Regions from separate parts of the Janthinobacterium sp. DSP2-3-3 genome, predicted to be linked through region 1. Evidence: predicted binding sites of a transcription regulator. Region 1 holds the regulator's gene; the other holds the start of a gene.
What was found. The regulator FNR, encoded in region 1, switches genes on or off when oxygen is low (the NO sensors DNR and NnrR bind a similar motif). The targets are predictions, from matches to a motif close to TTGATNNNNATCAA.
Positions count from the first base shown of each region.

Region 2: ACP7DE_RS03935 (universal stress protein) is a predicted target of FNR. The motif match lies at 2,876-2,889, and genes of this name have one in related genera.

Region 1 covers NZ_JAFCWA010000017.1:49,550-65,501, forward strand. The annotation lists gene ccoN (cytochrome-c oxidase, cbb3-type subunit I) at 1-225, shown strand, start outside; gene ccoO (cytochrome-c oxidase, cbb3-type subunit II) at 241-855, shown strand; gene ACP7DE_RS25530 (cbb3-type cytochrome oxidase subunit 3) at 857-1,060, shown strand; gene ccoP (cytochrome-c oxidase, cbb3-type subunit III) at 1,053-1,973, shown strand; gene ccoG (cytochrome c oxidase accessory protein CcoG) at 1,978-3,360, shown strand; gene ACP7DE_RS25545 (FixH family protein) at 3,415-3,939, shown strand; gene fnr (fumarate/nitrate reduction transcriptional regulator Fnr) at 3,943-4,701, opposite strand; gene ACP7DE_RS25555 (response regulator) at 4,941-8,015, shown strand; gene ACP7DE_RS25560 (TOBE domain-containing protein) at 8,017-8,784, opposite strand; gene ACP7DE_RS25565 (sulfate/molybdate ABC transporter ATP-binding protein) at 8,825-9,526, opposite strand; gene modB (molybdate ABC transporter permease subunit) at 9,544-10,215, opposite strand; gene modA (molybdate ABC transporter substrate-binding protein) at 10,233-10,991, opposite strand; gene ACP7DE_RS25580 (RHS repeat-associated core domain-containing protein) at 11,584-14,400, opposite strand; gene ACP7DE_RS25585 (DUF6531 domain-containing protein) at 14,397-15,176, opposite strand; gene ACP7DE_RS25590 (putative DNA modification/repair radical SAM protein) at 15,389-15,952, shown strand, end outside.
Region 2 covers NZ_JAFCWA010000001.1:814,619-830,570, reverse strand. The annotation lists gene hemP (hemin uptake protein HemP) at 1-111, opposite strand, end outside; gene ACP7DE_RS03945 (Crp/Fnr family transcriptional regulator) at 390-1,196, opposite strand; gene ACP7DE_RS03940 (response regulator) at 1,523-2,167, opposite strand; gene ACP7DE_RS03935 (universal stress protein) at 2,327-2,794, opposite strand; gene ACP7DE_RS03930 (protein phosphatase CheZ) at 3,262-4,119, shown strand; gene ACP7DE_RS03925 (chemotaxis protein CheA) at 4,119-5,999, shown strand; gene ACP7DE_RS03920 (S41 family peptidase) at 6,088-7,209, opposite strand; gene leuC (3-isopropylmalate dehydratase large subunit) at 7,548-8,951, shown strand; gene ACP7DE_RS03910 (lipoprotein) at 9,020-9,142, shown strand; gene leuD (3-isopropylmalate dehydratase small subunit) at 9,194-9,841, shown strand; gene leuB (3-isopropylmalate dehydrogenase) at 9,853-10,923, shown strand; gene asd (aspartate-semialdehyde dehydrogenase) at 10,969-12,096, shown strand; gene ACP7DE_RS03890 (FimV/HubP family polar landmark protein) at 12,341-14,803, shown strand; gene truA (tRNA pseudouridine(38-40) synthase TruA) at 14,850-15,680, shown strand; gene ACP7DE_RS03880 (phosphoribosylanthranilate isomerase) at 15,728-15,952, shown strand, end outside.

The sequences.
Region 1 (15,952 bases):
GTGATGCAGGGCCTGATGTGGCGCGCGGTCAATCCGGACGGCACCCTGACCTACACCTTTGTCGAAAGCGTGAAAGCAACATATCCGTACTACGTGGTGCGCGTGGCCGGTGGCCTGCTGTACCTGTCGGGTATGTGCATCATGGGCTACAACACCTGGATGACCTTGCGCGGCAGCAAACTCCCCGTCGCCCGCATTCCGGAACTGAACGCGGCGCACGCCTGATAGGAGCAAAAGCAAATGAAATTTTCACATGCATGGATTGAGAGAAACCCCTGGCTGCTGATCGCCCTGGTCACGGTGGTGATCAGCATCGGCGGCGCCGTCGAGATCATTCCCCTGTTCTTCCAGAAGAGCACGACGGAACCGGTCGCCGGCCTGAAGCCGTATTCGCCGCTGCGCCTGGCGGGCCGCGACATTTACGTGCGCGAAGGCTGCTACAACTGCCACTCGCAGATGGTACGTCCGCTGCGCGCGGAAACGGAACGCTATGGCCACTATTCGGTCGCTGGCGAGTTCGTGTATGACCGTCCGTTCCAGTGGGGTTCCAAGCGCACGGGGCCGGACCTGGCCCGCGTGGGCGCCCGCTACAGCGATGAATGGCACCGCACGCACTTGAACAACCCGCGCGACGTGGTGCCCGAGTCGAATATGCCGGCCTACCCATGGCTGGCGAAGACCAAGCTGGTGCCTGACGACATCATGCCGAAGATGCGCGCCCTGCAACGCCTGGGACAGCCGTACAGCGATGCGGAAATCACCGCCGGCCCGGCGCAGCTGCAGGACAAGACGGAAGAAGACGCCCTGGTCGCCTATCTGCAAGGCCTCGGTACATTAATCAAAACAAGGAATTAGCATGGCAATCGAAAACCTGTTTGACAGCGCCAGCAGCGTCATGACGGTGGTTTCCTTTACGACGTTCGTAGGCATCCTGTGGTGGACTTTCAGCCGCAGCAACAGCGACTTCGACGCGGCGGCGCACCTGCCGTTCGCCGATGACGCATTGGACTATCCGGCCGAGGCCGAGATGAGCGTGGCAAAGGAGCGCAACCATGGCTGACTTTACCAATGGCTTCTGGAATATCTACATTATCGTGCTGTCCTTGCTGGGCATCATCGGCTGCGGCGTGCTGCTGTACTCGCAGTCGAAAATCAAAGTGGTCGACGGCGCGCCTGCCGACGGCACCACGGGCCACGTCTGGGACGAGGACTTGAAGGAACTCAACACGCCAATGCCGCGCTGGTGGATGTGGTTGTTCTACATCACCATCGTCTTCGCCCTGGCGTATCTGTTCCTGTATCCGGGCCTGGGCAACTATGCCGGCAGCCTGGGCTGGAAATCGACGGGCCAGTACGAGGAAGAGCTGAAGAAGGCGGAAGCCGACTACGGCCCCCTGTTCAACAAGTACCTGAGCCAGGACTTGAAGACGGTGGCCGCCGATCCGCAGGCGCAAGCCATCGGCCAGCGTTTGTTCCTGACCTACTGCGCGCAATGCCACGGTTCGGATGCGCGCGGCAACAAGGGCTTCCCCAACCTGACCGACAAGGACTGGCTGTATGGCGGCGAACCTGACATCATCAAGACCACCATCCTGCACGGCCGCAATGGGCAGATGCCACCGATGGGCGCCGCCCTGGGCTCCGAAAAGGATGTCGAGAACGTGGCCCATTATGTGCTGAGCCTGTCCGGTTCCACTTCGGACCCCGTCAAGTCGGTGCTGGGCAAAGCCAAGTTCGGCGCCTGCATGGCCTGTCATGGCGCCGATGCGAAGGGCAACCCGATGCTGGGTTCGCCGAATCTGACGGACAAGATCTGGCTGTATGGCGGCAGTGCCGATACCATCATGGAAACCGTACGCAAGGGACGCAGCAACACCATGCCGGCCTTCAGCGATTTCCTCGGCGAGTCCAAGGTACACGTGCTGTCGGCCTATGTCTGGAGCCTGTCGAATCCCCAGACGCCCGTGAAATGATGTAATGGAACCTCAAGTCATCAAGATGTATGCGGCCCGCGAGCAAATCTACCCTCGCGAGGCCAAAGGACGCTACGCTACCTGGCGATGGGTATGCGTATGGCTTACCCAGCTGGCGTTCTACGGCTTGCCGTGGTTGACCTGGAATGGCAGGCAAGCCCTGCTGTTCGATTTGACCACGCGCAAGTTCTACATTTTCGGCGTCGTGCTGTGGCCCCAGGATTTCATCTATCTGGCGGCCCTGCTGATCATCTGTGCGTATTTGTTGTTCCTCGTCACGGCCATTGCCGGGCGGGTGTGGTGCGGGTTCTCTTGCCCGCAAACGGTATACACGGAAATCTTCCTGTGGGTCGAACGCCGCATCGAAGGCACGCGCAGCGCGCGCATGGCCCTCGACAAGCAGGGTCCCTCCGTGCGCAAGGCCTTCAAGAAGACGGCCAAGCACCTGGTGTGGGGCGCCATCGCCCTGTGGACGGGCTTTACCTTTGTCGGCTACTTCACGCCGATCAAGGAACTGGCGCAGGCGGTGACCACCTTGAATTTCGGTCCCTGGGAATGGTTCTGGGTCTTGTTCTACAGCCTGGCAACCTACGGCAACGCGGGCTGGCTGCGCGAGCAGGTGTGCAAATACATGTGCCCCTACGCGCGCTTCCAGAGCGCCATGTTCGACCAGGACACGCTGATCATCACCTACGATACCAAGCGCGGCGAACCGCGTGGCGCCATGAGCAAGAAGGCCGGCAACAACGACAAGCTGGGCGATTGCATCGACTGCACCCTGTGCGTGCAGGTGTGTCCGACCGGCATCGATATCCGTAACGGCCTGCAGTATGAATGCATCGGTTGCGCCGCCTGCGTCGATGCCTGCAACAGCGTGATGGACAAAGTCGAGCGGCCACGGGGCCTGATACGCTACAGTACCGACCATGCGATGGAAAACAACTTCAATTCGAAGCAGATACGCCAGCGCGCCATGCGTCCGCGCGTGCTGATCTACACTTCCATCCTGGCCCTGATCATCATCGCCGTGTGTACTTCGCTGGCCTTGCGCACGCCCCTGAAAATGGACGTGATCCGCGACCGCGGTTCGATGGGACGCGAAGTGGAAGACGGCATGATCGAAAACGTCTACCGCCTGCAGATCATGAACACCTCGGAGCAAAGCCAGCATTTTAAAATCAGCGTCTCCGGCTTGCCGGGCCTGACCTTGCTGACGCGCGAAGAAGTGATGTTGCAGCCGACGGAAACGCTGGGCTGGCCGATCCGCCTGCGCGTGCCGCACGGGGTCGGCGAAAAGGGCTCGAACAAGATTGCGATCGAATTGCACTCGCTGGACGACCCATCGCTGCATGTACGTGAAAGCGCGGTATTCATCGTGCCGCGCTAATGTAGGAAGGCCAGTCCCCGCATGGGGACTGGCTGATCAAACAGGAGAAATATCATGTCCGACAGTCTCAAGCTGCAAGCACCCGTTGCACCGTGGTACAAGCATCGCTGGCCTTGGCTGCTGATGATCGGCCCAGGCTTGTCCGTGGTCGTCGGCAGCTTCATGGGATATATCGCGTTTACGCAGCCCGATGCACTGGTGGTGGGCGACTATTACAAGCAGGGCAAGGCAATCAACCAGGATTTGAAGCGCGACACGATCGCCAGCAACCTGGCGATGGATACCAGCTTATCCTATGATGTGGCGCACGCGCGCCTCAGTGGTTCCGTGCACAGCTTCGGCAAGGCTTACCAGGGTCCGCTGCAGCTGCATCTGGCGCATGCGACCTTGCCGGAAAAGGATATCAAGCTGCTGGTGCAGCCCGATGTGGCCGGCAACTTCTCGGTAGCGCTGCCGATGCTTGAGCGCAGCCGCTGGCAAGTGCTGGTGGAAAACGATAAACGCGAGTGGCGCCTGTCCGGCATCTGGACCTGGCCCCTGCAGCGCAGCATCGCGCTGCATGCTGACGCAGAGCTGTAAAGCTTACTTGCAGACGTCGGTACCAGCCGTAATGGCTTTCAACTTGGCGGGCTGCAAGATTTCAATTTCGCGATTCGAGACGCGCAGCCAGCCTTCCTTCTTGAACTTCGACAGCAGACGGCTGACGCTCTCGATGGTCAGCCCCAGGTAATTGCCAATTTCCTCGCGCGACATGCGCAACTGAAATTTGCTGGCCGAATAGCCGCGCGCTTCATAGCGTGAGGCCAGGTTGACGATAAAGGCGGCAAAACGCTGCGTCGCCTGCATATTGCCCAGCAACAGCATCACGCTTTGCTCGCGCGTGATTTCCTGGCTCATCATGCGGTGGAAATGGCGCAACAGGGTCGGCATATTGCCCAGCAATTGTTCCAGGCTGGAAAACGGTATTTCACAGACTTCGCTGTCTTCCAGCGCCACGGCATTACAGTGGTGGCGGTCGGCGCTGATGGCGTCCATGCCCAGCAGTTCGCCGGCCATCTGGAAACCCGTCACCTGCTCTTCGCCACCCGGATTGATCTGGTACGTCTTGAAGTGCCCCAGGCGGATCGCATACAGGTTCTGGAACGAGTCGCCGATGCGGAACAGCGAGGCGCCGCGCACGATCTTGCGGCGGCGGCCGATGATCTGGTCCAGCCTGTCCATATCGCCCACATCGAGGCCCATCGGCAGGCACAATTGATGCATGCTGCAGGTCGAGCATCGCGCACGCAACGCTTCCACGTTCACTATGGGCAAGGTGGGAGTGAGTAGCGCTTCAGTCATGTTGATACCTTTTAGAAAATGCAATAACAAGTTTACTGCATACACGGTTGCCGTGTGCCAATTTCACCGCAATTGCGCTGAATAAACGACGTTCTGACTTTAATTATATGGCAACATCGTCAAAAGCCCATGCGGGGAGGGCAATTTGCGCCGCACCGCTTGCCAAGCTCGGGTATTGATAGGAAAATTCCTGACAGCATTATCTGCCGCCTGTGCCGCCCGGTACTGAAAAGGAAATCATGAAGCCTCTCGGCATTAAAGCAAAAGTCGCGCTAGCCACCAGCCTGACCTCGATCGCCATGATCGCGCTGGTCACCATGATCCAGGTGCAGCACATGCGCGCCGACTTCACCAAAGTGCTGCTGAGCCAGCAATCGGCCCTGATTACCCGCACCGCTGCCGAGCTCGACGACAAGCTGGGCATGCTGCTGCAGATCGTCGCGCTGACGGCCAGGCAGCAGCCGCCGGAATTGATCGCCCAGCCCGCCCAATTGCGCGAATACTATGCGCGCCGCGCGATGCTGGTGCTGTTCGACGACGTGCTGGTGCTCGATGCGCAAGGCGCCATCGTGGCCGACATGCCGCGGGTCGCGGGACGCGCCGGCATCAACGTCGGCGAGCGCGAATATTTCCAGACCGTCGTGCGCACGCGCCAGCCCATGATCACCGAGCCGATGCTGGGCAAATCAAGCGGCATGCCCATCGTGCAGATGGTGGCGCCCGTGCTCACCGCCGATGGCCAGGTGGCCGGCGTGGTGATTGGCGTGCTGCGCCTGTACAAGGATAACCTGCTGGGACGCCTGCGCTCGGAAAAGATCAGCAAGAGCGGCTATTACTTCATCCTCACGCGCGGCGCCGTGCCGCGCTACGTGCTGCATCCCGACACCAGCCGTTTGCTGCAGCCGCGCCAGCCGAACGCCAACCTGACGACCACGCAGTTGCTGAAGGAAGATGGCGAAGGCAGCATGGTCAGCACCAACAACCGCGGCATCACGGCCGTCAACAGCTTCAAGCGCCTGAAATCCGTGAACTGGCTGCTGGGTGCCTCGCTGCCCGTCGAGGATGCCTTCGAACCCTTCGATGGCGTACTGTACCGGCTGGTACTGTGGAGCATCCTCGCTTCGCTGCTGGCTGCTTTTGTTCTGGGCTGGGTCACCGTGCGCCTGCTGTCGCCGCTGGTACGCCTGCGCGACACCCTGCTGGCCCTGCGCACCAGCGGCAACCGCTTCACTCCCGTGCCGGTGCAGCAGCGCGACGAGATCGGCGAACTGACGGAAGCGTTCAACGGCCTGATGAGCGAACGCGACCGCCTGCAGCAGGAGCTCGAATCGCGCGCGGCAGAGCTGGAACAGGAGCGTGACCGGGCCGAGGCGGCCAACCGCGCGAAGAGCGATTTCGTGGCCAACATGAGCCATGAAATCCGCACGCCCCTGAATGCCGTGCTGGGCATGGTGTACTTGCTGGGCAATACCAAGCTCGATACGGAACAGCGCAAGTATCTGACCATGGTGCGCGTAGCGGGCCAGTCGCTGCTGGGCATCCTCAACGACGTGCTCGATTATTCGAAGATCGAGGCGCGCCGCATGGAATTGTCGCCCGTCGAATTCGATCTCGACGAAGTCATGAATACCCTGGCCACGACGATGACCATGAATGCGGGCGAAAAGGAGCTGGAACTGGCCATCGCCGTCGAACCCGACGTGCCGCGGCGCCTTGTGGGCGACGCCCAGCGCCTGCAGCAGATTCTCGTCAACCTGGCCGGCAATGCCATCAAGTTCACCGAGAGCGGCGAAGTGGTGGTGGCCGTCAGTCTGGCCGAGAGCGAAAACGGGCGCGCCTGGCTGCGCTTCGAAGTGCGCGACACGGGCATCGGCATGACGGAGCTGCAGCAACAGCAGCTGTTTTCCGCGTTTTCACAGGGCGACCAGAGCATCACGCGGCGCTTCGGCGGCACGGGCCTGGGCCTGGCCATCAGCAAGCAGCTGATCCACATGATGGGCGGCGACATCGCCGTCGCCAGCAGCGAAGGCAAGGGCAGCCGCTTCTGGTTCAGCGTGCCGTTCGACATGCTGGCGCAGCCGGCTGAAACGCGGCGCACGCCGGCCTTGGGCCAGCTGCGCCTGCTGGTGGCCGACGATAACCGCACCACGCGCGAACTGATCGTCAAGCTGATCGAGGCGTGGGGCTGGCTGGCCGACGAAGTGGACTCCGGCTTTGCCGCCATCGAACTGTACCGCGAACGCCTGGCGCAGCAGCAGCCCTACGACGTGGTGCTGGCAGACTGGCACATGCCCGTCATGGACGGCCTGGCCACGGCCAAGGCCATTCGCCAGGCGGCCATCGGCCAACGCCAGCCCATCGTGGTCATGGTCAACGCCTTCGCGCGCAACCACCTGGAGGAAATCTCCAGCGCCGCCGAGGCCGATGTCGTGCTGATGAAGCCGATCACGGGATCGAGCCTGTTCGATGCCCTGCACCAGGCGCTGATCACCAAGAACGACGGCGGCGAGCAGCGCATCTTGCACCAGCCGCTGGGCACGGAGCTGGCCGGCGCGCATTTCCTGCTGGTGGAAGACAATCATTTGAACCAGGCCGTGGCGCGCGGCATCCTCGAGCACATGGGCGCCACCCTGGACGTGGTGGGCGACGGCTTGCAAGCCGTGGAACGGCTGCGCACGGAGGCGCTGCGCTACGACATCGTGCTGATGGACATGCAGATGCCCATCATGGACGGTTTCAGCGCCACCCACATCATCCGCACGGAACTGCGTTTGAGCCTGCCCGTGATCGCCATGACTGCCGGCGTGCTGGCGTCCGAGCGCGAGCGCTGCATGACGGCCGGCATCAGCGATTTCATCGCCAAGCCCGTGGTGGTGGAAGAGATGATGGAAGTCATCCTGCGCCACCTGCCCAAGCGCCCGCAAGTGCAGACGGCCGAGCCGGCGCCCGTTGCCGATGAGGAAGTGTTTTCCATGGCGCCGCTGATGCGCGTGATGGGGCGCGATGCAAAGGGGCGCGGCGTGCTGCGGCGCATGGTGGAAGACGCGCTGAACAAGGGCATGACGCCCGCGCGCGACGCCGAAACAGCGTTGCAGGAGGACCGCCACAGCGACGTGGCGCGCATCCTGCACGGCGTGCGCGGTTCCGTCGGTACGCTGGGCACGAAGCGCCTGATCCGCGCCGCGTTTGCCACCGAGGAAGCCATCGACGCGGGCCGCCTGGACGAGGTGCCGGCGCTGCTGGCGCACACGGCGCAGGAACTCGAGCAGGCGCTGGCCGCCGCGCGGGAGTGGCTGGCGCGCTTACAAGATTAAATCAGGCGGGCACGCCCAGGATCACGCTAGACGCTTTGAAAATCGCCGTCACATTGCTGCCGATCTCAATGCCCAGGTCAGTGCTGCTCTGGTTCGTGATGATGGCAGCGATCGTGCCGCCACGCGGCAAGTCCAGCACCACTTCCGTGTTGACGGCGCCCGTCTGCACGCGGGTCACCAGTCCGGCCAATTGGTTGCGCGCGGAAAAGCGCGCTCCTTCGCCATCGAGCACGAGGATGATAGACGACGCCTTGATCAGCGCAAACGCTTCCGCGCCCGGCACCAGGCCCAGGCTTTCGCTGCTGCCCTGCGTGACGATGGCCACGATGTGCTGGCCGCCTGGCAATGCCAGGGTGACTTCATCGTTGACGGCGCCCTGTTTCAGTTCGGCAACTTTGCCCAGGAATTGATTACGTGCCGTGGTTTTCATGGCCATTCTCCGTATGAGTAAAAGATCGTCGGCGATGCCTTCCGCCTGGCTGCCCAGCTGGCGCAGGTAGCGGGCATGCTCGCGCTCGATGATACGGAAATTGTCGACCAGCTGGCGCCCCCGTGGGGTGAGCCGCGTGCCGCCGCCGCCCTTGCCGCCCGTCAAGCGCTCGACCAGCGGCTCGCCAGCCAGGTTGTTCATGGCGTCAATGGCGTCCCAGGCCGCCTTGTAGCTCATCTTGACGAGTTTGGCCGCCTGCGTGATGGAGCCGCATTCGGCGATGGCGCCCAGCAATTCCACGCGGCCGACGCCGCCCAGGTGCTCGCCGCCCACCGTCATCCATACCGAGCCTTGCAGGCCGATTTCTGCTGCCGCTGATTTATCCAATGCGTTCACCCAATGCCCTATTTTCTTCCATGCTGTCAATTTGTCCGTCACGCAAGTACAACACATGCTCGCCCAGCATGCGCGCATCTTCCGGATCATGTGTGATCAGGATCATGGGCACGTCCAGGCGCTGCTGCCACTGGCTCAGTTCCAGACGCATTTTGACACGCAGGGCCGGATCGAGGGCGGCAAACGGCTCGTCGAGCAGCAGCGCGGCCGGCTCGGCCACGAGCGCCCTCGCCAGCGCCACCCTTTGGCGCTGGCCACCGGACAACTCGTCGGGGAACTGGTGCGCCAGTTCCTGCAAATGAAACGCGGCGAGCCAATGCTCGACTTTCTGCAATTTTTCGCGCGCGCGCGGGTTGAACCAGCCCCGTGCCAGGCCGAAGCCCACGTTCTGGCGCACCGTCAGGTGCGGAAACAGCGCGTAGTCCTGGAACAGGTAGGCCACGTTGCGCTGCTGCGGCGGCAGGTTGATGCCGGCGGCGGAATCGAACAGGGTACGGCCATTCAGGCGGATATGGCCGGCGTCCGGTGTCAACAGTCCGGCAATGGCTTTCAGGGTCATGCTCTTGCCGGCGCCGGACGGGCCATACATGGCGATGCGCTGGCTGCTGGACGTGCATTGCACCTGCAGCTCGAAGCGGCGTTTGCCGGAGCGCAAGGTGGCGCGAAGGTCGAGGTCGAGTTGCATAGGCGTCATCATCAGTGTCATTTGTGCGCAATGCGCCCGGGCGCCAGACGGCCGGCCGACAACAGCACCACGATGCAAACGGCAGAAGTAATCAGCACCAGGGTGTTGGCGACGTCGTCCTGGCCTGCCTGCACGGCTTCATACACGGCCACTGACAAAGTTTGTGTCTTGCCGGGAATACTGCCGGCCACCATCAGGGTGGCGCCAAACTCGCCCAGCGCGCGCACAAAACCCAGCAGCACGCCGGCCAGGATGCCGCGCCAGGCCAGCGGCAAGGTCACGCGGAAGAAAATCGCCATTTCCGAGATGCCCAGCACGCGGGCCGCCTGCTCCAGTTGGCCGTCGACCGCCTCGAAGGCGGCGCGCGCCGGCTTGAAAACAAGGGGAAAGGCGACCACCGTGGAGGCGATCACGGCGCCCTGCCAGGTAAAGATGAGGTTGATGCCGAAGTTGTCTTGCAGCCAGATGCCCAGCGTGCCGCGCCGGCCCAGCAGCACCAGCAGGTAATAGCCGAGCACGGTGGGCGGCATCACCATCGGCAGGGTCAAGAGGGCGTCGAGCAGCTCACGCCCGGGAAATCGCGTGCGCGCCAGCAGATAGCCCGTGCCGATGCCGAGCAGCAAATTGAGCGCCGTGGCCCAGGCCGCTACTTTGAGCGACAGGGCCAGCGCGGTCCAGGCAATATCCATGCGGGCGCGTGCCTAAGTTATGGTTTCTTGAATCCGTACTTGGCGAGGATGGCTTGCGCCGGCGCCGTCTGCAGGTAGCTGACGAAGCGCTTCGCTTCGGCGGCATTGCCGCTGCTCTTGATGGTGGCGATCGGGTACAGCACGGGCGCCTCGAGCGGCACCTCCAGCACGACGTTGACTTTATCCTTCATGATGGCCGCGTCGGTGGCGTAGACAAAGCCCGCATCGACTTCGCCGCGCGCCACATAGTCGAGCGACTGGCGCACATTCTGCGTGCCGATGGCTTTAGCTTGCACGGCGTCCCACAGCTTCGCCTTTTTCAGTGCGCCTTCCGAATAGCGGCCGACGGGCACGCTGGCCGGGTTGGCGATGGCCACGCGGGTCACGCCCTTGTGCGTCAGGTCGCTCAAGCTCTTGATACCCAGCTTGCTATCGTGCGGCACGATCAGCACCAGGCTGTTGCTGACGAAGTCCATGCGGTCGGTCGGCAGCACCAGGCCCTGCTTTTGCGCCGCATCCATGGTTTCCTGGTCGGCCGAGGCAAACACGTCCACGGGCGCGCCCTTGACGATCTGCTGCAGCAGCACGCCCGAAGCGGCGAAGTTCAAAGACACCTTGCTGCCCGGATACTGCGCCTCATAGCTTTGCGCCGCATCCTTGAACGCATTCGTCAGACTGGCCGCAGCCGACACCACCACTTCGCCGGCCAGGGCGGACGAGGCGACGGTGGCAAGCAGGGCGGCGCCGAAGAATTGGGCGAGAGGGGTGAGGCGCATGGTCGTATCCTTGTAAGTGAACGGTGAACAAGGAGCGTAATATACACTTATATATAACGTTATGCCATGGCATGGGTCAAGCAATGGCAAAGAGCAAATGCGGAAAAATGCAGCCAGTGCCGGGAAATGGCAGCTGGCTGCGGTACGTCAATACCACCTGACAGCAGAGAATCGATCACCTTTTCCCAGCCTCGCAGGCAATGCTTTTTTTTGCGCGGGCGATGCAGAACTTGTCTTGATGCATTGTATTTTTACGCCGCCTGCCTGTCTTCCGACATCGGCACAAACCGTTGCGCATAATTTCTTCCCATCGCCATCGATCGCCCTCTGCTCCAGTGGCGTGACGACAGGTTCATCACCCATCGCACGCCAGAGCCGATCGCGGTTTCGGGAACGAGCCCCAGCTTCGCAGAGAGTTCATTGCACCTACTCAGTGGCCCCTTCGCAAGCAGCAACTTCGTAATCCCACCGCCCACCGCGGTCCAGGCAGCTATCAATCGACGCTTCCCGCTTGATCCATATTCCGGCAGCAATGAGCACTGCCGCCAGAAGCAAGAGAACACCTATAAGAAACGGTCGTTTCATCATTTCCTCAATAAGAATTAGACAAACCGTTAGGGCGGAACGTGCTGCACACGGCCTCACACGTCCCTCCTGAGCGTGCCTCTGAGCGGCCTGCCATGTTGGCAACTTGATCGGCTGCCGAAGCACTCGGCGGGTCCAATTTCACGTATTGGTCACCCCCCTCGCGGACGTCCGAGATAACGCAAGCTGTCTTCTCACCGACCCATCCCCTCTGAGTTGCTTCGCAGTTGGCTTTGCAGTGGAAGTACTTGTCAGCGCCAATCGTGTTAGCAGTTCGCATGTCATTGTAATTGCGCGTGAAATCACGTGTGGCACCGGAAATCTGATTAGTGAAACCTGGCATGGGCCAAATGCTGCGCATGAAATCCCGGAACGCAACTGCTCCAGCCGGAGGTTCTAGCCCCGTAGGATCAACGAGACTAACTGGATTGCCACTCACATATGCGTAGGTATTGATTCCCCCAGTCAACCCGATGGGATCGCTCTGCAAATACCTTCCCAGCGATGCATCATAGTAGCGGTGCCAGTTGTACCACAGGCCCGATTCGGCATCGTAGTACTGGCCCGGGAAGCCGAGATTCAAGCCGCCAATCGTGTCGACGATGACGGCGCGGTCAAATGCGGCATTGGCGGCGCGCCATACAACGGCACCACTGGCATTGCTCATGGCTTCGGGGCGACCCAGGTGATCGTTATGACTAAAGTAAATCTGGTTGGCACGCGCCATGCCAATCAGCTCGCCATTGAACCAGAAATAATGACTGGTTTGCGCTCCCACTTCTGCCAGCAGTTCACCGCCTGGACCATAAATGGCTTGCGTGATGCCACCGGCTCCATCTTTTTGCACACGCTGGTTCAGCGCATTGGTGCGATAGTCTCCGACATAACGGCCATTGACGATCACGCCACGCATGCGGTTGAATCCATCGTAGGTATAGGAACGGCTGCCATCATGGCGCGATTCGCTGGCCAGCGTGCCCACGGGGTTGTAGCTGAAGTTACGAAACTCACCATTGCCGCTCCATGATGCGAGCCGGTTGCTGCCGCTATCGAGCACGAAACTATAATTGCTGCCTTTCCTGGCCTGGCCTGTACGATTGCCAGCCTGGTCCCAAGAGAAACTCTGATAGTCGATCCGGCGCGTCACCAGTCCTACGCGATCAGCGGCATCATAGTCAATTCCCTGGGTCATATGCTCATTGCCCGAATCGATCATGGCAATGATCTGATTCGTACTGTTATGACGATATTCGACGTTTTCCACGCTGCCAGAAATGTGCGTAATTCGGCCATCCGTATCCAACGTTACTCTGCGCGGCAAATTATTCCCGTAACGCCAGGCATGGGGCTTGCCGCTGACCGGCTGATACAGCACTGAATCTGCGAGTTTCGTCCATACGCCAGTCGCATTCGTCAAGAGTTCACTTACCCTGCCATATGCATCGTACGAATAAAAAGTACGCGTGCCCGATGGATAATGGATGCCCTCAAGGCGGCCAGTGGCATCATAGTCCCAGACAGTGGTATGGGTGCTGCCGTAGATATTATTGACTTGGACAGTGAGCTGCCCAGATGCATTGTAGGCATAGCTGGTGTACCCCGTCAGATCCGTGAAACCAGTCAGGCGCCCCTTGCCAAACCGTCCCTCGTCATAGCTAAATTTCTCGGTTTCACCGCTATTGCTGCGTGAAATTTGACGATCCAGGCTATCCAGAGTGTAGCGGGTAACTCTGCCATCAGAACGTGCTTCACTTTCCAACCGGCCCGCGCTGTCATAGCCATATGTGGTGGTCCCCGTATCCAGACTGGCGATGCTAATGACTTGGCCAAAACCGTTATAGGTATAGCGCGTCTGCAGTGGCCGTGGATCGGTCACCGATGCCAGCATGCCTTCGGCATCGTAGGCCAGTACAGTCACCCCGCCATCGGGTGCGGTGCTCTTGACGAGACGATTCGCGGCATCGTATTCGGAGGTCGTCGTGCGCCCTGCCGCATCGGTAACGCTCACGAGATTGCCATTGTGGTCGTATCGTTTGTCGAGACGCTGACTATTATTACCAAGCTCACTATATGGACGCCCCAGGGAATCCATAGCCGTCGTGGCGCTCAACTCACCGGCAGCAACGGGGACTGGCAGGCCAGCACTCACCTCCGCATGATGCAGGGCGGAACTCACACGCAGGCTGTTGTCAGGAACATTGACCGCAATATGCGTAAATTCCCCCAGCGCATTACCGACATATTCGACCCGGCCGCCCGCAGTGTATTGATACTGCGTCATGCTGCCGTCCGGATAGCTGATGGACCGTACCAGGTCGCCCGCATGATAGGCAAGTTGCGTCGTCTGGCTGCCATTGAGCGTGCTCGCCAGCAGGCGGCCCATGCCATCGTAAGCATATGTAGTGGCGACGCCATTGCTGTCGGCATGGCTAGCTGGACGCCCCATGCCATCATAGCCTGACCACGCTTGCTGATGGCCCAGCGGATTCGTCATGCCAGTCAGGTTGCCACGCGTGTCGTAGTCATAACGCGTGACTGCCGCGCCACCGGGCAGGCTGCGCGATACTGTCCAGCTAGACATGGTGCTGTTTGGATAAAACGTGTACGTGTGCACGAATTTCTTTTGCTTGCCGGTCTTCAGGTCATCCCACGTTTCACTCTCGAGCTTTCCCGACGGGGCCCACGCATGATAGTAGGTGTAGCTGACGCGCAAGTAGGCCACGTTCCCCGCATTGCGATATTCGGTTTTTGCAATCTCATTTCCATTCCAGCTATGCACAACCGTCTGCGCCGCGCCCGTTCCTGCCGCCGTCGTCTGGCTCAACAGACGGCCGCCCGCATCATAGCGAAATTAAGTTGCGCGCCGGCACCTTCCAAGATGGAGACAATGGCACCCACTTTATTGTAGGTATAGGTATTGCCATTGGCCCACAAAGTCCAGCCGGCGCCAGGGGTATAAACCATTTCGCCACTGCGCACGGACTTTCCTGATAGATATAAATATGATGTTGCGCGAGGATCCTGCGGGGAGGGAAACTCGTTCTCCCCGACGTATTGATAATGGGTCGTGCTGCCAGTGGGATCGGTGACCGTCACGGAGCGGGGTATGCATCGGCCCGTTCCCGTATTGCCGCAATTCGGCTCCTTCAGCCGGGGCACATCCACGTTGGACAGCCACTGCGCACCGAACAAGGTACCCACCGCGTGCTTGCTGCGATAGGTTCTCTTCAGCCCCAAACCGTACAAGCCCAACGACTGGAAGTCCAACTCGGGCTTGATCTTCTCGCCGGTGGCAATGACGACCGGGTGCGCCGTCATGGCGCCGCAGCGGTCGATATTCGTATTGGCATTCGATGGCGCGGCGTCGGTATTGGCGGTACCTGGCGTGCCGCCACCGCGCGAGGGGCGGTTGTAGATGTCGAACATGTCGCCGGGCCAGTGGCAAAAAACGCCGCTTATGGCGACGCAGTCTTCATAAGCCTGCCGCTCCCGCTCGGCGGTGACAGTGATCGTCGGCATGGTGTAGCTTTGCGCGAACGAACTCTGGAAGAAAAGGACGAGGAATACGAAAACGAGTTTTTTCTGGAATAGGCTGAACATGAGAGTGAATCGGATGTGTTTTTGGCTAAGGGCCTCAAAGAATATGAAACTCCAGCTAACATTTACATCCTAACACTATATTTCATTGCTTATATGTAATTTCCTTACTGTGTGAAGGCCTTCTTCGACACCCAAAAACACCGCTTTTCGCTCACTCTATCGCGCGGCATTCCTGATATACTGTATATAAACACAGTATATCGAGGTGCAGCATGGAATTAACGGACAAGCTGGAAATCCTGGCCGATGCGGCCAAGTACGACGCGTCCTGCGCCAGCAGCGGGGCGCCCAAACGCGATTCCATCGGCAAGGACGGCTTTGGCGCCACCTCCGGCATGGGCATTTGCCACAGCTACACGCCGGACGGGCGCTGCGTCTCGCTGCTGAAAGTGCTGCTGACCAATTACTGCCTGTACGATTGCCAGTACTGCGTCAACCGCCGTAGCTCGAACGTACCGCGCGCGCGGTTTACGGTGGCCGAAGTGGTGAAACTCACCGCCGACTTTTACCTGCGCAACTACATCGACGGCCTGTTCCTCAGTTCCGGCATCATCCAGTCGGCCGACTACACGATGGAGCAGCTGGTACAAGTGGCGCGCGAGTTGCGCGAGGTGCACCAATTCCGCGGCTACATCCATCTGAAAACCATCCCCGATGCCGATCCGGGCCTGATCGCGCAGGCGGGCCGCTATGCCGACCGGCTCAGCGTCAATATCGAACTGCCGACGCAAGACAGCGTGCAAAAGCTGGCGCCGGAAAAAAGCGTGCACACGATC
Region 2 (15,952 bases), on a different contig from region 1:
CTGCAGTAGCGCTTCGCTGGTGATGCGGCGCGCCGGTTGCGCCATGCTGACGGGAGGACGGACGTGGGCGCTAGCGGCATCCTGGATCAAGGCTGGTTTTGAGCTTTGCATGTTGGGCTTTCTTTATCTCAGTTGAGAATGATTCGTATTTGCATTATTGTTGAATGTGGCCCAAAAAGCAAGGCCTATTTGTGCGGAATTTGCGCTTTTTTACGGCGGCACGGCACCTTGGGCGAGGGCGGTGCGCCGGGTGCTGCGCAAAGGCGGCCGCAAGCGCGGCGCGGAAGGGGAGCGGCAGCAAAAAAGACCCGGCAAGGCGGTGCGCGCCTTGGCCGGGTCAAGCCTGTGCCAAGCTTGAAGGAAATCTTTTTGGGGCGTTATTTGGGGCGTTAAATGGTGGCCAGCAATTGCGCCGAGGCGGTGGCTGCGGCGGCGGTGTCGGCCTTGAGCTTGGCGGCGGCCAGCTGCTTGGCGCGCGAACGCGAGGGCGGCAGACGGCGCAGGGTTTTCAGGGCGTCCGGATCCTTGATGCCGATGGTGCGCTGGTCGACCGTGATCAGGCCGATTTCATTGAAGGCGGACAGGGTACGGCTGACCGTTTCCAGCGTCAGGCCCAGGTAGCTGCCAATTTCATGGCGCGTCATGCGCAGGTTGAACAGCTTGCTCGAGTAGCCCATCTGCGCGAAGCGGTCGGCCAGCGAGACGAGGAAACGCGCCACGCGGGCTTCGGCGCTGAGGGCCCCCAGCATGCCGATCATCGCCTGTTCGCGCACCAGTTCGCGGCTCATCACGCCGTACATGACATTTTCCAGCTCCAGGTGCACGCGGCCCAGTGCCGTCAGCTTCTTGAACGGCAGCAGGATCAGGTCGCAGTCGGACAGGGCCACCGCTTCCGAGGAGTAATGGCGCGAGTGGATGCCATCGACGCCCAGCATGTCGCCCTTCATGGGAAAGCTGAGTACCTGCTCATTGCCGAATTCGTCGATGAGCACGGTTTTCAGGAAGCCCGAATTGACGATGTACAAGGTGTCGAACGGCTGGCCGATGGTGTGCACGCGCTGGCCCGTCTTGAATTGCACGTGCTGGAACAGCAGTTCGTCGGCGGCAATGGTGCAGGCGCTGGAGATATGCAGCAGGTCGCACACCTCCTTCAGGTTCGACCAGAGCCGACCCTGGCGCTGACGCCCCGCTTCCATCGGAGAGGAGGGGGCCAGCGATGGAGAGGCAGCGCGGGTTTCAGGCGTTTGCGTGGACAGCATGTTCATCTCCTGGTGACAGGTAGTTCAGAGTTGAATGACAAGGTGCGCAGGACGGCGGGCGGGCAAGGGTCGGCGGCGCGCGTCCAGGCTGGTAATGCTCAATTCGCTGAAGACTTGCTGTGTGATGAAATAACTTCCCAGCAACTTGATTACTGGTTTCAGTATGCCAACAACCGTATGCAATTCATATCAGCAGTGGCTGAATATGACAGTAGGAGCTGTGGCAATTGATGTAGGATTGTTCCTACGCGCTGGCGCGCCAGTCAGGTCTTGAAGGGGGACAGCAGACGGTGCGCCACGGCATACTGGACCATTTCCGACAACGAACTCATGCCCATCTTTTGCATGATGCGGGTCTTGTGCGTACTCACCGTCTTCACGCTCAGGTGCAGATTGTTGGCGATTTCCGTGATCGACTTGCCCGCCACCAGCAGGGAAAAGACTTCGAACTCGCGGTCCGACAGCTGTTTGTGCAGCAAGCTTTCATTTGGCATCATGATGTTGAGCACAAGCTGCTCTGCCACCTCTGCGCTGATGTAGGGGCGCCCCGACGCCACCTTGTGGATGGCGCCCACCAGCTGGGTGCCCGCGCTTTCCTTGGTCAGATAGCCTTGCGCTCCGGCGCGGATGGCGCGCACCGCATATTGCTCTTCCTCGTGCATGGTGAGGATCAGGATGGCCAGCTTGGGCGCCTCGCTGCGGATTTGCCGGATCAGATCGACGCCGCTGCGGCCCGGCATCGACAGGTCGAGCAGCAACAGGTCGAAGCCGCCCTGGCGTACGTGGTTGAGTACCTCAAAGCCATCGATGGCTTCGCCTACGATGTCGATGTCCGGCGCGCCGTCAAGGATGCGCTTCAATCCTTCTCGCATGATGGTGTGGTCGTCGGCAATCACAATACGTATCATAGGCGCGCAATCTGGAGGCGTGTATTTTTCCCTGGCCGTTTCGTTGCGGCCGGCCGGGTGTTAAGAAACGAGAAACGTTGCTATTTTAACTGAAATGGTCGCAGTTTTGCCTTTTACCCGATATATGGGCTGCGGCGGCCTGCTAGGCCATGTGACCCCTTATTTTGATGGGGGTTCCTTGATCAGCCTATGCACGAGCACCGGTAATTTCGAGTGCGATAACACTTTATTGGTCACGCTGCCAAGCAGCAATTGGCCCCAACCGCTGCGGCCATGCGAGCCCATGAAAATCAGGTCGCATTGCTGCAATTGCGCCACTTCCACAATTTTCAGGGCGGGGCTGTCGGAAAAGGCGGTCAGGCCCGTCGCTTCCAGGCCGTGTTTGGCGGCAGCGTCGAGGATGGGCTGCCAGTGGTCGGCGCCCGCCTTGCGCATGGCGATGCGGTATTCCTCCTCGCTGGGATAGCTTGGGGGAATGATTTCGATATACACCGGGTACTGGTATTCGGGCGCCACGTACACGGCAAGAATGTCGGCTTGCATCTGTTCGGCAAAGGCAACGCCGGCACAGGCCGTCAGGTTGGAGACGGTGGAGCCGTCCGTGGCGATCAGAATTTTCTTATACATGGCAGGTCCTTTGGCAGTGACTCAGCGCGTGCAACGCCCCTTATTGTAGGCGCGGCGGCAGCATGGTATTCATGTAAAGACTTGATAATTATCAATACTATTGCACCTTCAGTATAGACAACATTAGCAGAAAGATCGTGTTTTAGCCGCAACGATATCCTTGGCGTACTGTTGCGCAGGCGCCCGCGAGCAGGATTTCTTGTGCGGCGCGTGGTCTTGCAGGCACGCCAATGGTAGTATTTCAAAATACAACGGTAGGAACACTTATTTCCTGGCGGAAAAGCTCTTATGAGCCAGCTTTACACCAGGAAGCGCGTTTTGAGATTTACCAACAGGGCGGCGCCCTGCTACACTCGCACCATCGCAGCGGTATTGCCTCAAATCATCTTAATCGAGAAATTGTGGGTATCAGTCTGTAAAACGCACAGTTCAGGCGGAATTTTGACAAATTATGGAGAAGCAGGGATATGACCAACGCCGCTGATGATTTTGATGCATTATTCGATGAAGTATCTGCGCAAAGTGCGGCCGCTCCCAAGCCCGCGCCTGCCGCAGCGCCCGCAGCCGTGATCGCGGACGATGATTTTGACGCGCTGTTCGATTCGGTGTCGGCCAGCGCCGCCGTGCCGGCAGCCGTAGCGGAAGCGCCAGTCGCCGCCGTGCCGGAAGCGCCACCTGCGGCTGCCGCAGGCGTGCCTGGCGAAGCGGCCGATCCTGTCGACCAGTCCGACAAGCCGATGTTCGAACGCCTGGGCGGCATCGTGCGCCTGCTGCACGATTCGCTGCGCGAACTGGGCTACGACAAGGCGTTGACGGAAGCGTCGTCGCAGATCGTCGATGCCCAGGACCGCCTGGAATATGTCGCCACCCTGACGGAACAGGCCGCCAACAAGGTCCTGAATACGCTCGACGAAGGCATGCCGGCGCAAGATGTGCTGTCGAAGAAAGCCAAGGACATGGACAGCCGCTGGACGGCGCTGTTCGATGGCAAGCTGAGCCTGGCAGAATTCAAGGCCCTGGCCGGCGATACGCGCCAGTTCGCGCAAGCCGTTGCCGAGGCAACGGAAGCGGAAAAAGCGCGCTTGCTGGAAATCATGATGGCGCAGGACTTCCAGGACATCACGGGCCAGCTGATCAAAAAAGTGGTCAACATCACCAAGACGGTGGAGCACGAGCTTGCCCAGCTGCTGCGCGACAACGCGCCGGCCGAAGTGCGCGAAAAATTGGCGCAAAAGCCGGTGCCGCTGATGCAGGGCCCGTCCGTGCCGTCGGTGGCGCTGGACCAGGATAATGTAGACGACCTTCTTGCGGATTTGGGATTCTAATGGACGATATGCTCAAGGATTTCGTCGTTGAGGCGATGGATCTTGCGGTTAATGTTGAAGAGCACTTATTGCGCCTCGAGCGTGATCCCGACAACAAGGAAACACTGAATGCCGTGTTTCGTTCCTTCCACACCATCAAGGGTGGCGCCGGCTTCATGGGCTTGCCCGCGCTGGTGGCGGCCTGCCATCTGACGGAAAACCTGTTCGACGCTTTGCGCACGGGCGCCGCGCCGGTGACGCCGATCGCCATCGAGGCGGCGCTGCAAGCGTCCGGTTTCGTGGCCGACCAGCTGACGGAACTGGCCAACGGTGCCGCGCCGGAAAGTTTGCCGGCCATGCCGGAAGAGTTGGAACACATCCTGACGAACGCCATCGAAGGCAAGGGTATAGACGCACCTGCACCTGCACCTGCCGCTGCCGTGGTGACGCAAGCCACCGCGCCCGTTGCCGAAGTGGTCGTGGTGGCGCCAGCCGCCGCTGTTTCCACCGCCAGTGCCGATGGCCTGGACTGGGAAGGCATGTATAACGCGGTCGTGCCGGCCGGTAGCCAGGTCGCTGCCGCACCGGCCTCCGCCGTCGCCGCTGCGCCTGCTGTCGTGGCCGCCGCCCCTGCTGCCGTTGCCAAGCCGGCCGCCAAGGCCTGGGATGGTGCGGAACGGCGTGAAGATCGTCCGGAAGTGCGTCATGCCGCTCCCGTCAAGGAAGACAGTATCCGCGTCGACGCCGTCAAGCTCGACGCACTGCTGGAAGTGGCCGGCGAGTCGGTGCAGGCTGCCAACCAGGCTGCCGTGCTGCTCGAACGCTTGCTGCAATTCAAATTTGAAGGTCAGGCCGCCACCCTGATGGCGACCCTGGCGGAAACCCTGGAACGCGCTTCGCGCTACTCGACCGAGCTGCAGCGGGCCACCCTGGCCACGCGCATGCAGCCTGTCGGCCGACTGTTCCAGAAATTCCCGCGCCTGGTGCGCGAACTGGCGAAAGACCTGGGCAAGGATGTCGAGCTGACCATCGAAGGCGCGGAGACAGAAGTCGACCGCGTGGTTGTCGACAGCCTGTACGATCCACTCGTGCACATGCTGCGCAATTCGCTCGACCATGGCGTCGAATCGCCGGAAGCGCGCCTGGCTGCCGGCAAGCCCGCCAAATCGTATATTTCGCTCAAAGCCTGGCAGGAAGCCAACAGTGTCATGATCGTGCTGCAAGATGATGGCAAGGGCATGGACCCGGCCTTCCTGCGCAGCAAGGCCCAGCAAAAAGGCCTGATCAGCGAAAACGCGCAACTGAGCAACGACGAATGCTTCCAGCTGGTGTTCCTGCCGGGCTTCTCGACCAAGGAAGTGGCTTCCAGCGTCTCCGGACGCGGCGTGGGCATGGACGTGGTCAAGACGGCCGTGGAGAAAAACCGCGGTGCCATCCACATCGAGTCGTCGCTGGGCAAGGGCACCAAGTTTGCCATCCGCCTGCCGATCGAGCTTTCCATCGTGCCGACCATGCTCGTGTCGACGTCGGGCGCCGCGCTGGCGCTGCCGATGGCGGTGGTGCAGCGCGTCGTCGAATTGCCGGAAACCTTCATGGAAGTGGGCGGCGCGCCCGTGCTGAAAGACCAGGGCCGTCCATTGCCCGTGCGTTCGCTGGCCGGCGCCCTGGGCTATGAATCGTGCAGCGAGCGCGTGGGCATTGTTGTTGCTGCGCCACAGCCGTACATTCTTGCCGTGGCAGCCGTCGATGGCACGGCCGACCTGGTGATCAAGCCGATGACGGCCATCACCGTGGAAGGCATTACCGGTACTGCCCGCTCGGCTGAAGGCGAGCTGGTGCTGGTAGTCGGTCTGTCGTTCCTGATGGACGGGTGTAGAGGTAGTGTGCGTTTAGCTGCCTGAGTCTGCGCTTGCTCCTATCAAAGCCCGCTGCGTCGATATGCAGCGGGTTTTTTTATTGCTGAATCACACGGTAGATTCACTGCTGCCATTAACGTAAACTACCGCCTTCCAGCCAGCGCTGCACGCGCACGATTTCCTGGGCGCGCTCCGCCTCGTCCTTCGGCGGCGGCAGGTAGATGTCGGGCATGATGCCGCCCAGGTCGACCTGCAGCTGCGGCAAACGGGCCGAGCGCGAGGTGGCGTACATTAACTGGCGTATCCCTGAGGGCAAGGCATGCAGGCGCAAATTCGAGTAATCGAGGGTGCCATTGCTGTTGCGCCCGATCAGTTTGACGTGAAAACTTTGCCGCGCTGCCAGCAGGAATTCTTCGCAGGAGCTCGCGCAATCGCGGTCGACCAGTACCGCCACGCGGGCCGGCTGCATTTTCTTTCTGGGAAAACTTCCATAGCTGACAGGTCCATCGGCTTGTTGCGTCACGAACTGGCCTGATGCGACGCTGCGCATACGGGCGACGGCATGCTCACTGTATGTCGTGCACGAGGTATCACCGGGGGCGAACAGCGCGCAGATATCTTCCTGTCCGGCGATATTGGCAGGCGTGGACAGCCATTCGCCACCCACGCTGACGATCTCGCCTGAGCTGATCCATGGCAGTAGCGGCGCATAAGTGCTATCACTACCACCATTATTGAGCCTGACATCAATGATCCAGTTGGGGCGGGTGGCAAGATCGTGGCGCTTGCTTGTCAGTAAATCAGCGATTGCGTTGCTGTACCGAGGAAAAAAACTGGGTAGTGTCAGTAACGCGGTCCGAGGTGACAGGAGTTGCAGCGATGGCTCTCTTTGATCAGTATTTGCCGTTGCCGTTGCCGTTGGCGTGGAGGGCGGCGCTGGTTTGCTGTGCTTCAATGTCGTGCTGGGCACGATCTGCAGATGGCCTGTGCGCCATTTACTCAGATAATTGGCCAGTACTACATTACAAGCAGATTCATCATTAGTGTTTTCCGCGGCCTCGCTTGCGCTTGCCAGCGCCAGGTCGAAATAGGCCTGGCCCTTTTGCGCCAGGTGGGCGCGTGCGCCCGTATCGTTTTCCAGCAGGAAGGGCCCAATGGCGCGCAAGTCCTGTACGCAGCTTTCTCCTGGCGCGGCGGCGACCGCGTGCGTGTTGGTCAGGGTCAGGGCGGCCAGCGCCCATAAGTGCAGTTTCATTCAGGTCCTCATCGCTTGTAAGCGCGTGCGGGGGCGCGCGCCTGTCGTTATTGTCGAAATACAATACACGAAAGGTTAAGGAAAAAGTATCAATTTCTGATTCCGCCGTGACTCGTTCGGCAGCTTGCCTGCGGATGGGGCCGGCATGCCGCCAATGTGCCGATATCGGCAATTTCCAGCTCATATATAACAATGTGGCCAAACTTTGTATCGCCAATCCCACGCTTTTACCTGTTTCGGTTCTGTATTGCGCAATATATGGCATAATCCCTGTGGATCACCGTATGACTTGGTATCACTTGATCACTTAAACAGGCTGTGGCAACGCTGCATAAATCATGATGAAGACGCTTTACGACAAACTCTGGGAATCCCACGTTGTTCGGGCCGAAGATGATGGCACGACAATTTTGTACATCGACCGGCACCTGCTGCACGAAGTCACCAGCCCGCAAGCCTTCGATGGGCTCAGCGTGGCGGGGCGCCAGCCGTGGCGTATTTCCGCCAACCTGGCCGTGGCCGACCATAACGTGCCCACTACCAGCCGCGTCGACGGCATCGCCGACCCGGTTTCGCGCCTGCAGGTAGAAACGCTGGACAAGAACGCCAAGCACTACGGCTTGACCTACTTCAACATGAACGACAAGCGCCAGGGTATCGTGCATGTGATCGGCCCCGAACAGGGCGCGACCTTGCCCGGCATGACGGTGGTGTGCGGCGACTCGCACACGTCCACGCACGGCGCCTTCGGCGCGCTGGCGCACGGCATCGGCACGTCGGAAGTGGAACACGTGCTGGCCACGCAAACCTTGCTGCAAAAGAAATCCAAATCCATGCTGGTGCAAGTCGACGGCGCCTTGCCGGCCGGCGTGACGGCCAAGGATATCGTGCTGGCCATCATCGGCAAGATCGGCACGGCCGGCGGCACGGGCTACTGTATCGAATTCGGCGGCTCGGCCATCCGTGCCCTGTCGATGGAAGGTCGCATGACGGTGTGCAACATGGCCATCGAGGCGGGTGCGCGCGCCGGCATCATCGGCGTCGATGACACCACCATCAATTACGTCAAGGGCCGCCCGTTTTCCCCGGCCGGTCCGCATTGGGAGCGCGCCGTGGCCTATTGGCGCACCCTGCATTCGGATCCGGGCGCCCGCTTCGACCTGGTCGTCACACTCAATGCCGCCGACATCGTGCCGCAAGTGACCTGGGGCACGTCGCCCGAAATGGTAATCGGCATCGATGGCCGCGTGCCGGACCCCGACCAGGAAAAAGACAGCGTCAAGCGCGATGCGATGGAAAAGGCGCTGGTCTACATGGCCTTGAAACCGAATACCGCCATCGAAGACATCCGTATCGACAAGGTCTTCATCGGTTCCTGCACCAATTCGCGCATCGAAGACTTGCGCGCGGCCGCTGCCGTGGTGCGCGGCAAGTACCGCGCCTCGAACGTCAGCCTGGCGCTGGTGGTGCCCGGTTCCGGTCTCGTCAAGGACCAGGCCGAGCGCGAAGGCCTGGATCGCATCTTCAAGGATGCCGGTTTCGAGTGGCGCGAGCCGGGCTGCTCCATGTGCCTGGCCATGAATGCCGACCGTCTGGAACCGGGCGAACGCTGCGCCTCGACCTCGAACCGCAACTTCGAAGGCCGGCAAGGGCAGGGCGGCCGTACCCACCTGGTGTCGCCCGCGATGGCGGCGGCGGCGGGTATCGCCGGCCACTTTGTCGACGTGCGGGGCTTGCGATGAGGGCAGGGACTGGCGCCGCTGGCGTACACTAGCGCTCCCAGTCCCTTACTTACTATCAAGAAATCATCATGAAAAAACTCTTCGCCCTCCTCATCGCCACCGTCATCCTGTCTGGCTGCAACACCGTCTCCGGCATTGGCCGCGATGTGCAGAAAGTCGGCCAGGTCGTCACTGGCGCCGGCGGAAAATAAACCGTGACGTGCCGGCGCCCTGCGCCGCCCGTCCTACCGAGTAGAAACAGCATGGATAAATTTACGCTTTACGAAGGCCTGGTGGCCCCGCTGGACCGCGCCAACGTCGACACCGACGCGATTATCCCGAAGCAATTCCTGAAATCGATCCACCGCAGCGGTTTCGGCCCCAACCTGTTCGACGAATGGCGCTACCTCGACCATGGCGAACCGGGCCAGGACAATAGCCGCCGTCCGCTGAACCCGGATTTCGTGCTTAACGAGGGGCGCTACCAGGGCGCCTCGATTTTGCTGACGCGCAAGAACTTCGGCTGCGGCTCCTCGCGCGAACACGCGCCGTGGGCCCTCGATCAATATGGCTTCCGCGCCATCATCGCGCCGTCGTTTGCCGATATCTTCTTCAATAACTGCTACAAGAATGGCTTGCTGCCCATCGTGCTGTCGGAAAGCCAGGTCGAGCACCTGTTCAATGAAGTCAAGGCTTTCCCCGGCTACCAGCTGGTGGTGGACCTGGAACAGCAGTGCGTGCGCACCAGCAATGGTTCCGTCTCGTATCCATTCGAGATCGATGCCTTCCGCAAATATTGCCTGATGAATGGCCTCGACGATATCGGCCTGACCCTGCGCCATGCGGACGATATCCGCGCCTTCGAAGAACGCCATCTCGCTACTCAACCGTGGCTCGCCAACGTCATTTAATCGATAAAAATATGAAAATTGCAATTTTACCCGGCGACGGCATCGGCCCTGAAATTGTCGCGCAAGCCGTCAAGGTCTTGAATGTGCTGGGCGAATCGTTCGAGCTGGAAAGCGCGCCCGTGGGCGGCGCCGGCTATGCGGCCCATGGCCACCCTTTGCCGGAAGGCACGCTGGCCCTGGCCAAGGCGGCCGATGCCGTGCTGTTCGGCGCCGTCGGCGACTACCAGTACGACAATCTGGAGCGCCAGTTCCGTCCCGAGCAAGCGATCCTGGGCTTGCGCAAGAACCTGGGCCTGTTCGCTAACCTGCGTCCGGCTATTTTGTATCCGGAACTGGCGGGCGCCTCGACCCTGAAGCCGGAAGTGGTGGCGGGTCTGGACATTCTGATCATCCGTGAATTGACGGGCGATATTTATTTTGGCCAGCCCCGCGGCGTGCGCGAGTGCCCGGACGGTCCGTTCAAGGGTCAGCGCGAAGGCTTCGACACCATGCGCTATGCGGAGGGCGAAATCCGCCGCATCGCCCACGTGGCCTTCCAGGCCGCGCAAAAGCGCGACAAGAGGCTCACCAGCGTGGACAAGGCGAACGTGCTGGAAACCTTCCAGTTCTGGAAAGATATTGTCATCGACGTGCACAAGGAATACCCGGATGTTGCGCTCGATCATATGTATGTTGATAACGCGGCCATGCAATTGGTGCGGGCGCCGAAGAAATTCGACGTCATGGTGACCGGCAACATGTTCGGCGATATCTTGTCGGACGCGGCCGCGATGCTGACGGGCTCGATCGGTATGCTGCCGTCGGCTTCGCTCGATGCCAACAACAAGGGTTTGTACGAACCGTCGCATGGTTCGGCTCCCGATATCGCGGGCAAGGGCATCGCCAATCCGCTGGCGACGATTTTGTCGGCCGCCATGATGTTGCGCTATTCGCTGAACCGCGAAGAGCAGGCAAATCGTATCGAGGCTGCCGTCAAGCAAGTGCTGGCGCAGGGGCTGCGCACGGCCGACATCCACGAAGCGGGCACCACCTTGGTCGGTACCGAGGCGATGGGCGATGCAGTTGTAAAAGCACTGGGATAAAATAGTTTAATGACGGCAGTCGCCGTCTCATCTTGAGGAATGGTAATGAAATTAGTTGGCTTGGTAGGTTGGCGCGGTATGGTCGGTTCGGTCCTGATGCAGCGCATGCAGGAAGAGGGCGATTTCGCCCACATCGAACCGGTGTTTTTCACCACCTCGAACACGGGCGGCGCGGCGCCGGCCATGGCGAAGAATGAAACCATCCTCAAGGATGCCAACAACATCGCCGAACTGTCCAAATGCGACATCGTCATTTCCTGCCAGGGCGGGGACTACACGAGCTTTGTTTTCCCGCAGCTGCGCGCAGCGGGCTGGAATGGCTACTGGATCGATGCGGCCTCGACCTTGCGCATGGAAAAAGACGCCGTCATCGTGCTCGACCCCGTCAACTTGCACGTCATCAAGGATGCGCTGGGCAAGGGCGTGAAGAACTACATCGGCGGCAATTGCACCGTCTCCTGCATGATGATGGGCCTGGGCGGCCTGTTCCAGCACGATTTGATCGACTGGATGACGTCGATGACCTACCAGGCGGCATCGGGCGGCGGCGCGCAGCACATGCGCGAGCTGCTGACGCAGTTTGGCACCATCAACGGCTCCGTCAAGGCGCTGCTGGAAAACCCGGCTTCCGCCATCCTGGAAATCGACCGCCAGGTGCTGGCTACCCAGCACGGTTACTCGCCGGACGAGATCAAGCAATTCGGCGCGCCGCTGGCCGGGAACCTGATCCCGTGGATCGACAAGGACCTGGGCAACGGCCAGTCGAAGGAAGAATGGAAGGCCGGCGCGGAAACGAACAAGATCCTGGGCCGCGGCATCGACTTTGGCACCAAGGAAATTCCCGTCGACGGCCTGTGCGTGCGCATCGGCGCCATGCGCTGCCATTCGCAAGCGCTGACCATCAAGCTCAAAAAAGACGTGCCGCTCGATGAAATCAACGACATCATCGCCAGCAATAATCAATGGGTGAAATTCGTGCCGAACACGCGCGAAGCGTCCGTGCGCGACCTGTCGCCGGCCGCCGTCACGGGCAGCCTGACGATACCCGTCGGTCGCGTGCGCAAGATGAGCATGGGCGGCGAGTACCTGTCCGCCTTCACCGTGGGCGATCAATTGTTGTGGGGTGCTGCCGAGCCGCTGCGCCGCATGCTGCGCATTTTGCTCGACGCGTAATGGCAATAAATTGCTGATCAAGATCAAGCCGGGGCTGTTTCCCCGGCTTTTTTTTCGCCCTGAAGCCATCAAGGCTCAACCATGCGGAGCTTGCATAGCTCTGGGCATGATGATATGTTGATACCTCTGGAAAAGTAACAGTTTTCCCATGTCAACTAAGATGCCGCCAACTATGCCTGTACACACTCGTCCCCGGGTCGCCTCCCTTGCCATTAAAACACTCAGCAGCGCTGTCGCCTGTGCGGTGTTATTGTCACCGGCGGCATCCGCAGCCGAGCTGGGCAAGATCACGGTGTTGTCCGCCGCCGGCCAGCCGCTGCGCGCCGAGGTCGAATTATCGGCCGTCAAGCCAGGCGAGGCAGCTAGCCTGCTGGCCAAACTGGCGCCGCCGGATGCCTACCGCCAGGCCAACGTGGAATTCAATCCCGCCCTGAACGCGTTGACATTTGCCGTGGAAAGCCGCAACGGCACGTCCTTCATCCGCATCAGCTCGGCGCAACCGGTGGCTGAACCCCTGGTGGATTTGCTGCTGGAACTGAGCAGCAAGAGCGGGCGCCAGGTGCGCGAATATGCATTCGTGCTCGACACGCCCGAAGCGCGCCAGACGCGCGGCGCGCAAGTGACGGCGCCCGTGGAGCCAGGCAAGGCCAAGCCTGCCGCCGCTGGTGTTGCGCCGCAAGCGCCGAAAAAGCCGGCCGGCGAATACAAGGTCAAGGCGGGCGATACCCTGAGCCGCATCGCCAGCGAACTGAAACCATCGGGCGTCTCGCTCGACATGATGCTTGTCGCCCTGTACCGTGCCAATCCCGATGCCTTCAAGGGCGAGAACATGAACCGCATGCAGGCCGGGCGCATCCTGGCCGTGCCGGGCGCGGACGCCGTGCGCGCCACCGACGCGGCCGCAGCGAAGGGCGTCGTGACGGCGCACGCCATCGATTTCGACGCCTATCGCAACAAGCTGGCGGGGCAGGTATCGCAAAGCAAGCCGGCCAAGGCGGCGCAATCGACGCAAAGCACGGCTGGCAAGATCGGGCCTACCCGCGTGCAGGAAAAGCCGACGGCCGTGAGCGAATCGCAAGACAAGCTGAAACTGTCGAAGGCGGAGCCGGCGGCCAAGTCGGCCGGCAAGAGCGCCGTCGCCAGCGAGGAGGACAAGATCGCCAAGGCCAAGCAGGTCGATGAAGCGGCCGCGCGCGTCAAGGAGCTGGAAAAGAATGTCAGCGACCTGGAAAAGTTGATGGCGGTCAAGAGCAAGGCCATGGCTGACAAGAGCGCTCCGGCACCCGCCAAGCCGGCCGAGGCCGCTGCCAGTGCATCGGCCATCGCCAGTGCGCCGGCCGAGGCGCAGCCGCCTGTTCCCAAGGCCAAGCCGGTGCCGCTGGTGAAAAAACCGTCGCCGCTGGAACCGACCATCACCGACAAGATCAACGACCACCTGGGCGCCATCGGCATAGGCATCGCCGCGTTGCTGGCGGCCGTGGCCGCATTGGTGATTGCGCGCCGCCGCAAGGAGACGCCGCCGCCCGCCGCAGATATCGCCCCCGTGTTCGAGCCGGAAGCGCCAGTGGTGCCATCGTCCGGACTGGCGCCGGAAGACCAGCAGTCCGAAGCGAGCAACCACCTGTTCGGTACGGGCGCCGCCGCTGCCGGCGTGGCCGCCGCAGCGGGCGCCAGCATGCTCGATGCGAATGAAACGGACCCTGTTGCCGAAGCGGACGTGTATATCGCCTACGGCCGCGATGGCCAGGCCGAAGATATCCTCAAGGAAGCCTTGCGCATCCACCCCGAGCGCCATGCAGTCCGCTTGAAATTGTTGGAAATCTATTCCGCCCGCAACGATGTGCGCGCGTTTGAAGACCAGGCTAGCGAGCTGTACAGCCTGACGCGGGGCCAGGGCGAAGAGTGGCCGCAGGCGGCCGCGCTGGGCCTGGCGCTCGATCCCACCAACCCCTTGTATGGCGATACGGAAGACGATGCCGTCGTCAGTCTCAGCAAGGGGGCCGGCGACGATTTGCATGGCCAGAGCATGGACTTGCCCGACGACCTGTCTTCCCCGGCGGCCGACCTGGCGCCGGCAGAGCCGGTGTCCGCCGTGAGCGCCCGCGATGCGCGCGATCCTCTCGATTTTGACCTCGACAGCCTCGATTTCGAGCCTGTCTCCACCAGCGACCCGATCATCATGCCGGGGCCGGACAGCAAGCCGGTGTCTGCCGCGCAGGATGCGCACTATGACGCCAGCATGGATTTCGGCCTGGACCTGGAACCGCCAGCGGGCCCCGTGAATGGCGTGGGCGCCGGTTTGACGCCTTTGCCTGATCCGTTGAAGGATGTGGACCTGGCCCATTTCGACCTTGACGCGCCCGTGGCGCCGGCTGCCGCGCCGGTCGCGGCGGCCAAGCCATCCATCGACAGCCTGTTTGACGACGCGCAAACGCCAGCCACCTTGCCGGAAGTCATACCGCCCGCGCAAGAATTCGACCTGTCCGGCATCGACCTGGACCTCAACGATGGCAAGACGGCCAGCGTGGGCGTGGACGACCCGCTGTCGGCCATCCACATGGAAATGGATACCAAGCTGGACTTGGCGATCGCTTACCAGGAAATCGGCGACAAGGAAGGCGCGCGTGAGTTGATCGATGAGGTCATCAAGGGCGGCAGCGAAGAGCAGGTCGCCAAGGCGAATACAATGAAGGCACTCCTTAGCTAGCAATGCCCGCCGGCGCGGCAGGCTGCTGCGCCGGTATAATGCTCCGATGCAAAATATTACGACAGCAACGCCATTCAAGCGTATCGTCCTCGGTCTGCAGTATGACGGCACGGCCTGGCATGGATACCAGAAACAGGAAGATGGGCAGACGGTGCAGGACCAGCTGGAAAACGCGCTGGAGCAGTTTGCCCGCGTGCGCCTGGCCACGACCTGCGCCGGCCGCACGGATACGGGCGTGCATGCGCTCGAGCAAGTCGTGCACTTCGATACGGAACTGAACCGCGACGTGCACTCCTGGGTGCGCGGCGTCAACGCCTTCCTGCCGAAATCCATCGCCGTGCGCTGGGCCAAAGAGCTGGCCGGCGACCCCACCGTCAACGATTTCTTCCACGCCCGCTTTAGCGCCCGCGCGCGCACTTATCATTATGTATTGTATAACAACGCCACCCGCTCGCCGCTGGTGGAGGGGCGCGCCGGCTTCTTTTTCCGTCCGCTGGACGTGGAACTGATGCGCCAGGCCGTGCAACCGCTCTTGGGCTGGCACGATTTCACGGCCTTCCGCGCCGCGCAATGCCAGGCCAAGTCGCCCGTCAAGCTGATGCATGATATCCGCATCGAGCGGCGCGGCGATTGCGTCATCTTCACCATTACGGCGAATGCCTTCCTGCACCACATGGTGCGCAACCTGGTCGGTTCGCTCGTGTATATTGGCACGGGACGCGAAAAGCCGGACTGGCTCGGGCACTTGCTTGAAAGCAAAGACCGGCACGCGGCGGCGCCCACTTTCATGCCGGACGGCCTGTACCTGGCGCAGATCGATTACGATCCGAAATGGGCGTTACCGCAAGACAGCAGCAGCGCTTTGCCCTGGTTCTGACGTTTTGCATCAAGCAATAACATCAAGCAATAACATCAAGGAATAGCATGCCTCGCACACGTATCAAGATCTGCGGCCTGACCCGCGTCGAAGACATCCAGGCGGTCGTGGCGGCAGGCGCCGACGCCATCGGCTTCGTGTTTTATCCGAAAAGTCCCCGTTACGTGACGCCCCGGCAGGCGGCCGACCTGATCGCCGCCATGCCGCCGTACGTGACGACGGTGGGCCTGTTCGTCAACGCCACGCTGGAAGAGGTGCGGGCCACCAAGGCC